One region of the Cupriavidus sp. USMAHM13 genome, then DNA from elsewhere that is predicted to be linked to it. Evidence: predicted binding sites of a transcription regulator. Region 1 holds the regulator's gene; the other holds the start of a gene.
The links. The regulator FNR, encoded in region 1, switches genes on or off when oxygen is low (the NO sensors DNR and NnrR bind a similar motif). The targets are predictions, from matches to a motif close to TTGATNNNNATCAA.

Region 1 (6,749 bases):
TTGGTGCGCGGCACCACGGTCTCTTCCTGGTCGAACTGGTCCGAGATCACGAAGCGGAACAGATCGTCGGGGCTGCCAGCACCCTTGGGCGCGCCCTGACGCGGCTGCGTGGCCTTGCCCTTGGCCTGCGGGCGGCCGCCGGCCTTGGCCGACTCGCCGGCCGGCTTTGCCGCCCGCCCCTGCTGGCCTTGTCCCGGCCTGCGCTTGCGCGCACCACCTTCGCGGCCACCCGGCGCGGCCGGCACCGGCTGCCCGTCCTGGCCCGGCGCAGCCTGTGCCGCTTCGGCACGGATGGCCTCGGCTTCCGCGTCAACCGCTGCAGCCTTGCGCTTGCCGCGGCTGCGCCCTGCCGACTTGCCGCCTTGAGCCGACGCCGCCGGCGCAGCCTCGCCAGGCGCGGCATCGCCGCCTTCGGGCGCCGCGCCACGGCCGGCCTCTCGATCCTGCGCCGCCTGGCGGCGGCTCGCCACCAGATTGCGCAAGCCGCGCCGCAGGCCCTTGCGGCGTGCGCCGCCCTCGGGAGATGCGCCGGACTCGGCCGCACTGCCGGCATCGCTGCCCGGCGCATCCGCGTGGCGGACGTCTTGCTCTACAGAATCGGACAAAGTATTCACAATCGGATGTTGCATGGGTTCAGTTAGGCAGGCGCTCGTCGCGCGCATCGCGCTCGCCGTCTGCCGGCGTGAGAGCATCGGCCGGCTGGGCGGATGCGGTCTCGGTATCGGGTACGCCGTCGGCCGGCGTCCGCGCGGACGCCTCGGCGGCATGGCTGGCTGGCTCAGGTATCTGCCGCACAGCCTGGGGAACGGCGTCAAACCCGGCGGGAACCTGCCCAGGTGCGGCTTCGATGATCGCCTCGGTAAGCGTCGCCGGCGCCAGGCCGCCGGCGACACGGCCGGCCTCGGCGACCGTCATGCCATCCAGGGCCAATTGCCCCTCCGCATCCTGCCCGGCGGGCACGCCGGCCTGGCCAAGCGACTCGAAGTCAATGGCCTGCTGGTCCAGCAAGGCCGCCTGGATCTGCGCTTGCGCATCCTCCAGCTGGGGCAACTCGTCCAGGGTACGCAAGCCGAGATCATCGAGGAAAGCCTTGGTGGTCGCGTACAGCGCGGGCCGCCCTGGCACATCGCGATGGCCGATCACTTCGATCCATTCGCGGTCCTCGAGCCGCTTGATCACCTCCGTGCTGACGGTCACCCCGCGGATCTCTTCGATGTCGCCGCGGGTTACCGGCTGCCGGTACGCGATGATCGCCAGCGTCTCCATCACCGCGCGCGAGTATTTCGGCGGCTTCTCCGGATTCAGGCGATCGAGGTATTCGCGCATGCCGGGCCGGCTCTGGAAACGCCAGCCACTGGCCAGCGCCACCAGTTCCACGCCCCGATCACGCCAATCCAGACGTAACTCGTCCAGCAGCACGCGGATGGTGTCGGCAGCCACCTCATCGGCGAACAACCGTCGCAGTTCCGCCACGCGCAAGGGCTCCTGCGCGCAGATCAACGCAGTCTCGAGGACGATTTTCGCCTCTTGGGTATTCATATACGGATGTGTGCAGCCTGTCTTTGCACCTGCCCCCGGCGGACCGCCGGAGGATTCGGGGATTTCGGATCCAGCGAGGCCGAAGCGCCATCGCCATCTCATTGCGCGGCCGGCCGGCATGCCGTCCGCATGAAAGCCGCGCGCCCATCTTATTCTGCTTCGGGTTGCCGGGTCAGTCCGGCGGAGAATTGCCCTGCTGCCGGCCTCAGCGCCGGCCGAAAGGCCTCTTGCGTTGCACCGCCCTTCTGGAGCGGCGGATCGGCGCGAACGGGTCCAACCCCTTCCGCCGCAAGAACGATGCAGTCATCCGCACGGTGTTGCGCACCTCCCGTCGCGCAACGCCCAGCCGGTCTTTTGAACCGGAGATCTTGTCAACCGGCATGGCTTGCTGCGAGGTGGCTACGTCCGTCAGCAACATTCTGCCCGGACTGGCCTCAGGACGGCCGTTCGAGTTGCCCGGCCATGCGCGCGGCAGCGCCAGCGCGATAGATACTGCAATGCTGCCGATTGTAGGGCATTCCGGCCCGGCGCTGCAACCGCCCATCACCAGCGCGGCGCCTTCGGCACACCCGACAAAGTGCCTCACGCATCACCAAAACAGAAGAGCCCCCTTCAGAACACCACACAGAAGCCGTGTGCGGCGAGCGTGTGCGGCAACATCGCCGCCCGCACAAGCCCGGCCGCACCAAACCCCATCACTGCCACGCCGGCACCGACGCGCACCCAGGGCCGGCGCGACCAGCCGCGCAACGCGCCGGACAGGCCGGACAACATCAGCAGGTTGGGCAAGGTCCCGAGACCGAATACCCCCATCAGCAAGGCCCCCGACAACGCGTTGCCGGCAAGCAACGATAGGGTGAGCGCACCGTAAACCATGCCGCACGGCACCAGCCCCCACGCCAGACCGATGCCGAAACGCCTGAGCAAGCGCGGGCGGACCTGAATCGGGGCGGACGGGGCACCGGCGCGCCGCCCGCGGAGGCGGCCTGCCAGGGCTCCGGCCCCACGCGCCACCAAGCGCTCCAGCGCGGCGAACTGCGGCGCGCGCCCGGCCAGCAGCCACAGGCCGGTGCCCAGCAGGACCATGCTGCCAGCGGCAAACAGGCCGCGCTGCAGCGGCAGGTATTGGGCTCGCCAGGCACCGGCGCCGACCGCGCCCAGCGCGGCACCGAGCAGCATGTAAGTCACCACCCGCCCCGCATGCATGGATAACTGTTCACGTAACCAGTCCCGCGGCCTGCGCAGCACGACGACCGGCGCTTCCGCCTGCGGCCGCTCGACCGCCAGTGCAATGCCGCCGCACATGGCTGCGCAGTGCACGCCACCCAGCAAGGCCAGCAGAAAAACACTGAAAAAGACCGCCGCAGTCAACTTTCGCTCCCCTTCGGATGCCTTCACACAGTAAAATGCAGAAATTGCGCCCTCGCAGCTCAACGACAATAGGCCCCGGCTTGCTCAATTCCATCCCCGTCACCGCGATGTCGCCCCGTTGCTCGTCCTGCTCGCTCGGACACCTGTGCGTGCCGGTCGGCATGAACCGCAACGACATCGAAAAGATCGACTCGCTGGTGAAGGAACGCGTGCGAGTCCACAAGGGCGAGACGCTCTACCGGCTCGGCGAACCCCTGAGCGCAGTCTACGCGGTGCGCTTCGGCACCCTGAAGACACACGTGACGATGGAAGACGGGCGCTCGCAGATCACCGGCTTCCACCTGCCGGGCGAAGTCGTCGGACTCGACGGCCTCGGCGAGATGCAGCACGCGTCGGATGCTACCGCACTGGAAGACACCGAGGTCTGCGTGATGCGCTTCAACGACCTGCAGACCCTGTCGACCACCGTGCCGTCGCTGCAGCAGCAGTTCCTGCGCATGATGAGCAAGGAGATCACGCAGGACCAGGTCATGCTGCTGACGCTCGGCTCCATGCGCGCCGAGGAGCGCCTGGCCGCCTTCCTGGTCAACCTGTCCGAGCGCCTGTCGGAGCGCGGCTACTCGTCGACCGAGTTCGTGCTGCGCATGAGCCGGGAGGAAATCGGCAGTTATCTCGGCCTCAAGCTGGAAACCGTCAGCCGCCTGTTCTCGCGCTTCGCCGAGGCCGGGCTGATCCAGATCCGCCAGCGCCACGTCAAGCTGGTCGACGTACCCGGCATCAAGCAGATCTACGGCAAGAGCTGCTGACCAAGCCGAGGGCGCAGGCATCCGGCGCCTTCGACAGGCCCCGTTCTGCCCAGCCCTTCGGCCTGCGCGCATCCCCTACTCCAGTTCGTCGGTATCGCCGAGGCGCACCGGCATCGTATAAAAGGTCAGGGCGCTCGACAGCGAGCACAGCAGCCAGGCCAGCAGGAAGCCGATGGTGTAGACCGCCTCGCGCGAGGCCTCGACCGGCCGCCCGAACAGCCTGAGATCGCTTGGATCCACCAGCGAGAACACCGCGGCGGTTGCCACACCGGCGACCAGGAAGGCCGGCCACAGGACCCACATCAGCCAGCGCAGTCTCATGGCCGCTCCGTGGCTGTCGCGCCGGACACTGCCCGCGCCGCGCCCTGCCGCTCGACCACCAGCCCGTGCCGGCTGACGCCCTCCTCGATCGGCTTGTCGGGATGCGTCATCGCCAGCCAGATGGTCACGCCGCAGGCGGCCATCGCCGCCAGCGGCCCGCTCATCAGCAGCCAGGGCCAGGGTTCCTTCCACCACGGCCGCACGGCCTGCTGCATCGTGCCGGCGTCCGTCAATGATTGTCGGGCGGGTCCTTGCATGGCTTCGCTCCTTGCTGTTACGCACGGCGGCATCGTGGCCGCCCCGCTTGTCTGCCCTGCGGCAATCCCCTCCGCACGCCCTACAGGTCGCGCGGCACGATGAAACTAGTCGATTGGTTCACCTCGACGACATGCCCCTCCTCCTGGCCGCCCTGCACCGTCACGCGGATCTTGTGCGTGCCCTGCCGCGCCTGCTCGAGCGGCACGCGCACGCGGATGGCCAGCAGGCGGTTCGAGGTCGGTGCGAGTTCGCCGGTCGCCCCGTCGGACTCCACGCGCAGCTTGCCGAGTTCCGCACTGTCGGCGCGAATGGTGAACTGCATCGGCGCCTCGCTAGTATTGATCAACTGCAGGCGGTAGACGTTCTCCACCCAGCGCCCCTCGACTTCGCGCCCGAGGCTGCCGCGGTCGCGGATGATATCCACCTTCAGCGGCGTGCGCAGTGACAGCGAGATGGCGAAGCCCGCCAGCAGTGCCAGCCAGATCGCCGAATAGATCATCACGCGCGGACGCAGCAGGCGCTTGCGCGTCGCCTGGGCCGACCAGCCCTTGCGCATCGCGTTCTCCGACGTGTAGCGGATCAGCCCGCGCGGGTAGTCCATCTTGTCCATCACCTGGTTGCAGGCATCGATGCAGGCGCCGCAGCCGATGCACTCGTACTGCAAGCCGTCGCGGATGTCGATGCCGGTCGGGCAGACCTGCACGCAGATGCTGCAATTGACGCAGTCGCCAAGCCCAGCGGCGCGGTGGTCGGCCTTGCGCGAGCGGCTGCCGCGCGGGTCGCCGCGGCCGCTGTCGTAGGTGACGACAAAGGTGTCGCGGTCCACCATCACGCTCTGGAAGCGCGCGTAGGGACACATGTACTTGCACACCTGCTCACGCATGAAGCCCGCGTTGCCCCACGTGGCGAAGGCGTAGAACAGCATCCAGAAGGCCTGCCAGGGCCCGAGCGCGAACGCAGCCACCTGCCCGCCCAGCTCGCGGATCGGCGCGAAATAGCCAATAAAGGTGAAACCGGTCCACAGCGCCACCACGATCCACAGCAGATGCTTGGTCGCCTTGATGCGCAGCTTGCGCAGCGACCACGGATCGCCGTCGAGGCGGATGCGGGCGAAACGATCGCCTTCGACATGCCGCTCGATCCACATGAAGATTTCGGTATAGACCGTCTGCGGACAGGCATAGCCGCAGAACAGCCGGCCGGCGATGGCGGTGAACAGGAACAGGGCCAGCGCCGAGATCACCAGCAGCACGCTCAGGTAGATCACGTCCTGCGGCCACAGCACCAGCCCGAAGATATAGAACTTGCGCGCGCCCAGGTCGAACAGCACCGCCTGGCGCCCGTTCCACTGCAGCCACGGCGTACCGTAGTAGATCAGCTGCGTCAGCAGCACGAGCCAGACGCGCCAGTTCGAGAAGGCACCGCTGACCGAGCGCGGGTAGATCTTGCGGCGGACTTCATACAACGCCTCGTCGACCGACTCGGTCGCAGGCGCTGCGGTTGCCGGCCCGCCCTTGCGGGCCAGCGGTTCCGTCTCCGGTGCATTCATTGGCTGGCTCCGGCGGCGCACGCGCCCTGCGGCGCGGCGCGATGCACTTTCCTCATCGTGACGCCTCCGGCGCGTTCGACAGCCCCCAGACGTAGGCGGTCAGCATGCGGATACGCTCCGGCGTCAGGATCTCTTCATGCGCAGGCATATGGTTGTTGCGTCCCTTCAGGATCCCCTCCACGATGGTGGACTCCGAGCTGCCGTACAACCATGTGTTGTCGCTCAGGTTCGGTGCGCCCAGCGCCTGGTTGCCCTTGCCGTTGGCGCCATGACAGGCCGCGCAGGTGGACTTGAACGTGCCCTCGCCACGTGCGGCACGGATCGGATCGTAGGCCAGGCCCGACAGGGAACGCACATACTGCGCCACGTCGCCGGCGAGCTTGGCATCGATGACCGCCGAGAACGGGGGCATCACGCCATTGCGACCCTTGGTGATGGTCTGCTGGATGGTCTCGGGCTCGCCGCCGTACAGCCAGTCGTGATCGCTCAGGTTGGGGAAGCCGCGGCTGCCGCGCGCGTCCGAGCCGTGGCATTGCGCGCAATAGTTCAGGAACAGCCGCTGCCCGATCTCTCGCGCCTCCGGATCGGCCGCCACCTGCTTGATATCCATCTTCATGTACTTCGCGTAGACCGAGTTCTGCAGTTTCTCCGCGGCCTGCCGGTGCGCTGCGAGTTCGCCTTGTGTGGAGAACTTCAGCAGGCCGGCGTAGGAACCGAGCCCCGGATACAGCACCAGGTAGCCCAGGCCGAAGATGCAGGCCAGCAGGAACATCCACATCCACCAGCGCGGCAGCGGGTTGTTGAGCTCGCGCAGGTCGCCGTCCCAGACATGGCCGGTGTCCTCGACCGCGCCCTGTGCCTTGGCGACCTTGCGTTGCGAGAACAGCAGCCAGACGCACCACACG
Region 2 (6,749 bases), on a different replicon from region 1:
TGCGCGGCATGGCGGCCAGCCGGTCGGCCGAGGCGCGCGCCCACCTGCCCGGCGTGCACGCCTGCGCGGCCATGCTGGCGCAGGCCATCGGCGATGCGCTGGCGCTGGCCGGCGCGGCGGACCCGGCCGGTGCCGCCGCGCAGCCGCCACGGCAGGCACCGGCCGCACCAGCCACCCCGCGCGTCAGCGTGGTGATCGGCAGCGACCAGGGCTTCGTCGGCACCTTCAACGAGCGGCTGCTGGACACCGCCCAGGCCGGCGCCGGCGCCCACGGCACGGTCTACTACATCGTGGGCCAGCGCGCCGCCGCGCTGGCCGCCGAGCGCGGCCTGGCACCGGCCTGGTCGGCGCCGATGGCCGCCCACCCGGGCGACGTGGCCGCGCTGGCCACACGCCTGGCGCACGCGCTCGAACCGCAGCTGGCGGCCGCCCGGCCCGCCGCGCTCAGCGCCTGGCACGCGTGCCCGCCACCGGCCACGTCGCCCATCCGCGAACTGCGCCTGCTGCCCTTCGACTACGGCCGCTTCACCCGGCCCGCCCACCGCCAGCCGCCGCTGGCCAGCCTGCCCGCGCCGCTGCTGCTGGCGCGCCTGGCCGAGTCGTATATCCACACCCAGCTGTGTGAAGCGCTGTTGCAGTCCTTCGCCGCCGAGAACGAAGCACGCATGCGCACCATGCTGTCGGCGCGCGACCACGTGCGCGCGACCCTGGCCCGGCTGGAGATGCAGGCGGGACGCGAGCGCCAGGAACAGATCACCAACGAGATCATCGAACTGGGCGCTGCCGGCGCCGGGGAGGAGGCATGAGCCCTGGGCCGCGCGGGCCGCCACCCCTGCCGCCGCGCTGCGGCCACAGGCGCGCCACCCGCGCTGCCTTGACGCAGGACAAGATGTGCACCACCGGCTGTGCCAGCATCACAGGCAACCATCACAACGCACCCGTCGCGGCCCGGCGCGCCCACCGGCGTCCGCCGCCACCCCGGGGCATCCAGGAGACCACACCATGACCCAGACCGCATCCACCCAGCCGCACGCGGCCACGCCGGGCCCCGCCAGCGCCGCTGAGATCCGCGCCGTGATCGGCCCCTTCGAGGCCGAAGTGATCGCGCAGATCCTTGCTCTCGAACCGACCCTCGATGAAGTACGGCTGGCCTACAAATGGCTGCGCTCCGACGAGCACCTGCTGCGCGGCATGGATTCGAGCCTGCTGTCCGGCCGCGCGGCCCAGGTGTTCGAGGTGCTCGACGCCGAATTTCCCGACTTCGACTCCGGCGGCCACCCGGCCTGAGCGCCAGCGGCAGGCCCGACGCAGCGCCGCGCCGCGCTCGGGCGGCGCTTGACCTGGATCGCAGCCGGTGCCGGTCACGGCGCGCGGATCAGCCGGCCTCGCCGATCATGATGGCCGGATGCGCGGCGAGAAAGCCGCCCGCGTAGGCCAGTTCGCCCGAGGCCTGCGCATGCAGCGTCAGCAGCGGCTGGCCGGCGCGCACCGTGTCGCCCAGCCGCACGTGCAGGTCGATGCCCGCGACCTGGCGCTCGGGCGCGCCGGCCAGCCTGGCGGCGCGTGCCAGCCGGCGGTTGTCGATGGTGGCCACCACGCCGTCGCGTGGCGCCGGTACATCGCGCAGGAACAGCGCGCGGCCAGGCGCGCGCAAACCGCCCTGCGCCTCGCAGATGGCCTGGAACCGGGTCCAGGCGGCACCGCCGGCCAGCAGCGCCGCGGCCAGCGCCGCCCCCTCGCCGGCGCCGCAGGCCCCGCAGAACTCCATCAGTTCGCCGGCCAGCATCAGGCTGCGCTCGCGCAGGTCGTGCGGCGCCGACGGCGCGCCCTGCAGCACCGCCAGCACGTCACGCGCCTCCAGCGCCGGCCCGATACCGCGCCCGACCGGCTGGGTGCCGTCGGTGCGCACGATGCGCACACGCACGCCGAGGGCCTGCGCGGCAAGCGTCAGCAGACTGCGCAGGCGCTCCAGGTCGGCTTCCTCGCGCACCTTGGCGGTTGGGCCCACCGGCACGTCGATCAGCACATGGGTGGAGCCCGCGGCCACCTTTTTCGACAAGATCGACGCCACCAGCTGCGCGTCGCTGTCCAGGTCGAGCGCGCGCTCGACCTGGATCAGCATGTCGTCGGCCGGACTCAGCCCGAGCGCCCCGCCCCAGGCCAGCGACGCCCCGGCCTGCTCCACTACCTGGCGCAGCGTGGCGGCATCGAGGTCGACGCGGGTCAGCACCGCCATGGTGTCGGCGGTGCCGGCCGGCGAGGTGATCGCGCGCGAGGAGGTCTTGGGCACCAGCAGGCCGGCCGCGGCGGCGACCGCCACCACGATGGGCGAGGTGCGGTTGCCGGGCAGCCCGCCCACGCAATGCTTGTCGGCCACCACGGGCCGATTCCAGGACAGCCGCTCGCCGGTGCCGATCATGGCGCGGGTCAGGTCGATGGTCTCGCGCTCCGTCATGCGCCCGCCCGCGCAGGCGGCCAGGAAGGCGGCGATGGGCACGCCGGTGTAGCTGCCGCTGGCCACGTCCTGCATGATGGCGTCGAGCTGCGCGCCCGCGAGTTCGTTGCCGTAGACCTTGGCGCGCACCCAGCGCAGCGATTCCAGCCCGGGCGCGTGGGTGACGTAGACCAGATCCCCCGCACGCGCCTCCAGCGCGCCGCTGGCGCTGGCCGACAAAGCCGCCTCGGCGCGGCCGAGCACGCCCGAGCCGACCACGTTGACGGTGGCGATCAGCCGCCGCGCGCCGACCTGCACCTGCACGCGCGCCTGCGCGCGGAAGCCCTCGGCGCGGCACACCGCGCAGTCGCGGTGCAGGTAGATCACGTGCTCCTGCCAGGTATCGATATCCAGCGCGCGGTAGCGCAGGGGCTCCAGCACGCAGGGGCTGTCGAAGCGGACCGTGTCGTTCATGGCAGTCTCCCCGGGGCGCGCCGGCCCGGCTCAGTCATCGGCATTGCTGCGCGTGAGCAGCATGGGACCGGCCCATTCGCGCAGCACGGCGCGGGCCACGCTGCCCATCACCGCACGGCGCAGGCCGCGACGCCCATGGGTACCCATCGCGATGAGATCGGCGTGGCAGGCCTCGGCGCGTGCCACCAGCGTGCGCGCGACCTGGCCCGGCGCGACGCAGTGCTCGACCAGTGCCAGCGTATGGGCGACACCCGCCGCGCCGAGCTGGTCGCCGGTGGCACGCAGCACACCGCGTCCGAACTCGGCCATGCTGCGCCATAGCGCGTCACGGTCGAGGTAAGCCACTTCGAGCAGGGGCTCGCGGTCATCCAGCACATAGACCGCGTGCACGGTCGCGGCCATCGCGCGGGCGAGTGCCGCCGCCTCGAACGTGGCCAGGCGGGAGGCATGGCTGCCGTCCACCGCCAGGAGGATGGTTCGATACATGGGTGCTCCTTGCGCTCGCGCAGGGCGATCCGTGCCGGACGGACCGCTGCTGCCAGCCTAGCCAAGGCGCATGCCGCCACGTTGACATGGGTCAAGGGCGCCGCGCGCGGCTCGCCTAGTCTGCAGGTGTGCCGCCGCGAGGAGAACCGAGATGAAGGGCGATATCCAGCTCAAGCAGGACGTGATGGAAGAACTGGCCTGGGATCCGGCCGTCGACGCCACCGGCATCGGCGTCGAGGTGCAGGACGGCATCGTGACGCTGAGCGGCCACCTGCCGACCTTTGCCGAGAAATACGCGGCCGAGGCAGCCGCGCAGCGCGTGACCGGGCTCAAGGGCCTGGCGGTGGAGCTCGATGTGCGCCTGCCCGACGACGCCCAGCGCACCGACGCCGACATCGCGCGCGCGGCGCGCCATGTCCTCGATTGGATGAGCGGACTGCCTGCCGACCGCATCCACCTGATGGTGGAGCACGGCGCGGTCACGCTGCGCGGCGAAGTCGACTGGAACTACCAGCGGGTGGCCGCCGAACAGGCGGTGGCGGGCCTGTTCGGCGTGCGCGGCGTCAGCAACGGACTGGCGGTCCGCCCCGCCATGGCCGCCGACGACGTCAGGCAGCGCATCCGCCAGGCCATCGAACGGCAGGCCAGCGACGATGCCGGCCACGTCAGCGTGGAAGTCAGCGAAGGCGTGGTGACGCTGCGCGGCACGCTGCGCACCTGGGCCGAACGCCAGGCCGCCTTCGAGGCGGCGTGGTCGGCGCCGGGGGTGAGCGCGGTGCACAACCAGATCCAGGTCACGCTGTAAGGCCGCGGCGGCCGGTGCGGGGCGGCGCTCAGGGCGGCGCATCCCGCGCCGCCAGCTCGCTCAAGGCCAGCACTTCGCCGGCCAGTGTGGTGGCCACCGACAGCAGGCGGGACTGGATGCCAGCCTCCGGTGCGTCACCGCCCAAGTCACCGCAGCCAGCCCCGTACTCCAGGCTTGCGACCAGCAGCGCGTGCAGTTGCGCCGCCTTCTCGGCGGCAAGGCTCAGCGGCGTTTCCGCGATGACTTCGGTGTTCAGATAAAGACTGGCGCCGACCTGTTCGGCACGCACGCCCCCGCGGAAAGAGCAGGGAGAAGTGGCTGCGGCGGCCGCCAGGGAGTGGGATAAACGAGGCGCCGAGGGCGGTGAACTAGCCATGACATGGACTCCTGTGTGCGGTTCGGGCACTGCTTCAAAACGCCGCCAACCGGCGGCTTTCCACGCACAAGTGTTCGGGACGCCAATCCCGTTCGCCGCTGTATCGACGATGCGGACAATATAGTGCCGCCCAAGGGCCAGCGGCCGGCGACGATTCCGCATGGCGACGCGATTTCCGCTCTCCGCCTTCGCTGCCCGACGGCAGCGCATCGACGCGACGCCCCGCCCGCCCCGGTTTCGGCGGACAATACCCCCTTTCCGTGCCGACGCATCGATCCCAAGCCTCATGAACAGCGACGCCGCCGTCAAAGCCCTGGCCGCGCTGGCGCAGCCTTCGCGCCTGGCCATTTTCCGCCTGCTGGTCCGGGCCGGCCGTACCGGCCTCTACGCGGGGCAGATCGGGGAAGCGCTCGGCCTCCCGCCGGCTACCCTGTCCTTCCATCTCAAGGAGCTCTCGCATGCGGGGCTGATCGCTGGCCAGCAGGAAGGGCGCAATGTGCTGTACCAGGTCCAGTTCCCGCAGATGAACGACCTGATCGGCTTCCTGGTGGAGCACTGCTGCGAGGGTGACGCGCAGGGCTGCGACGTGCCCACCTCCGCCTGCGCGCCGGCAGGCCGGAAGGCCCGGGCCTAAGCCCGCCTGCGCCGCGAGGAGCCCCGGGCCCGCGCGGACAGCCAGGATGGCGGCGCGCTCAGTCAGTCGGCTGCTCGCCCGAGGACTCGATCACATTGGGATGGCCACGCCGCGCCGCTCGCGGCTCCAGCAGCCGGTGCAGCCCCAGGCCGATGGCGCCGCCCACGCACTGTGCGATGACGAAGCCCGGCACGCTGGCGGGGGCGATGCCGGCAAAGCTGTCGCTGAACATGCGGCCGAACGCGGCCGCCGGATTGGCGAACGACGTGGATGCCGTGAACCAGTAAGCCGCGCCAATATAAGCCGCCACCATGGACGAGGCACGGCCCGCCGGCGCCCGCAAGATCACCAGCAGCAGCCCCGCCGTAGCCACCGCTTCCGCGATCCATTGGCCAGGGCCGCCGCGCACCTTGGTGGAGTACTGCAGGATGCTCAGGTCGAACATGGCATGGGCCAGCCAGGCGCCGAGCACCGCGCCGGCCAGTTGCGCGAGCAGATACGGCGCCAGCGCGGAGCCCGGCAGTTCGCCGCGAACGGCCATGACCGCACTGACCACAGGATTGAAGTGCGCGCCGCTGAGCGGCCCGAAGACTTCGATCAGTACGTACAGGCCAAGCACCGTGGCGCCCGTGTTGGCCAGCAGTGCGATGGCGACATTACCGCCGGCAAGCCGCTCCGCCATGATGCCCGAACCGATGACGATGGCCAGCAGCAGCGCCGTGCCCAGCGACTCCGCCAGAACCTTGTGCCGCAAGTCGACCATGGCGTTCAGCTCCGCGCAATGCGCTGCAGCGCGACCTGCAGCTCGGCGTCGCTCATCTCCTCGAGCGGCAGTTGCAACAGTTGCAGCATGCGATAGCCGATGGCCTGGCGCGTCAGCTCGAAGGCGACCCGCTTGCCGTCATCGCCACCCTGCGCGTTCGACGGATCGGCGTAGCCCCAATGCACTTTCACGGGGCTTCCCGGCCAGTAGGGACATTGCTCCGCCGCCGCGCTGTCGCACACGGTGATGACGACCCGCATGCGCGGGGCATCATCCGCCACGAATTCATCCCAGCTCTTGCTGCGGAAACCGGCCGTTTCCACACCGGCATTCTGCAGGGCCTCGATCGCGAACGGGTTGATGCGGCCGCTCGGCGCGCTGCCAGCGCTGTACGCGCGGACGTCGCGGCCGAGCTGCTGCGCCAGATGATTGAGCATGCCCTCGCTCAGCACGCTGCGTGCCGAATTGTGGGAGCAGAGGATCAGGACGTTGTTGGTCTTGCCGCCCATGCCGGCCTCCTCAGCAGCAGGACGTCTTGGACGTCACGGCCACGCCGATGGGCTTGCCCCTGGGCGCACGCGGCGCGCAGCAGGCCGATTCGGCAGCAGGGGCAGCGGCAGCAGCGGGCGCCTCGGCCGGCCGGCTTTCGCCGAAGACCGGCACGTTGCCCAGCGTGTGGAAGTGCTCCCAGGCGATGCCTTGCGGATCCGTGATCCAGTGCTTCTCGCTGCGCGCGTAGCAACAGGTGGTCTCGCCCTCGTCCAGCAGCGCCATGTC

Region 2: BKK81_RS22445 (universal stress protein) is a predicted target of FNR. The motif match lies at 3,476-3,489, and genes of this name have one in related genera.

Annotation. Positions count from the first base shown of each region.
Region 1 is NZ_CP017751.1:3,083,851-3,090,599, forward strand. Features, by position in the region: gene rluB (23S rRNA pseudouridine(2605) synthase RluB) at 1-629, opposite strand, end outside; gene scpB (SMC-Scp complex subunit ScpB) at 634-1,539, opposite strand; gene BKK81_RS13560 (sulfite exporter TauE/SafE family protein) at 2,152-2,910, opposite strand; gene fnr (fumarate/nitrate reduction transcriptional regulator Fnr) at 2,991-3,716, shown strand; gene BKK81_RS13570 (hypothetical protein) at 3,792-4,037, opposite strand; gene BKK81_RS13575 (hypothetical protein) at 4,034-4,252, opposite strand; gene ccoG (cytochrome c oxidase accessory protein CcoG) at 4,375-5,844, opposite strand; gene ccoP (cytochrome-c oxidase, cbb3-type subunit III) at 5,897-6,749, opposite strand, start outside.
Region 2 is NZ_CP017752.1:910,588-917,336, reverse strand. Features, by position in the region: gene BKK81_RS22460 (F0F1 ATP synthase subunit gamma) at 1-806, shown strand, start outside; gene BKK81_RS22455 (hypothetical protein) at 1,003-1,287, shown strand; gene BKK81_RS22450 (thymidine phosphorylase family protein) at 1,376-2,908, opposite strand; gene BKK81_RS22445 (universal stress protein) at 2,939-3,394, opposite strand; gene BKK81_RS22440 (BON domain-containing protein) at 3,546-4,199, shown strand; gene BKK81_RS22435 (hypothetical protein) at 4,228-4,488, opposite strand; gene BKK81_RS22430 (ArsR/SmtB family transcription factor) at 4,862-5,209, shown strand; gene BKK81_RS22425 (aquaporin) at 5,268-5,972, opposite strand; gene BKK81_RS22420 (arsenate reductase ArsC) at 5,978-6,481, opposite strand; gene BKK81_RS22415 (ArsI/CadI family heavy metal resistance metalloenzyme) at 6,492-6,749, opposite strand, start outside.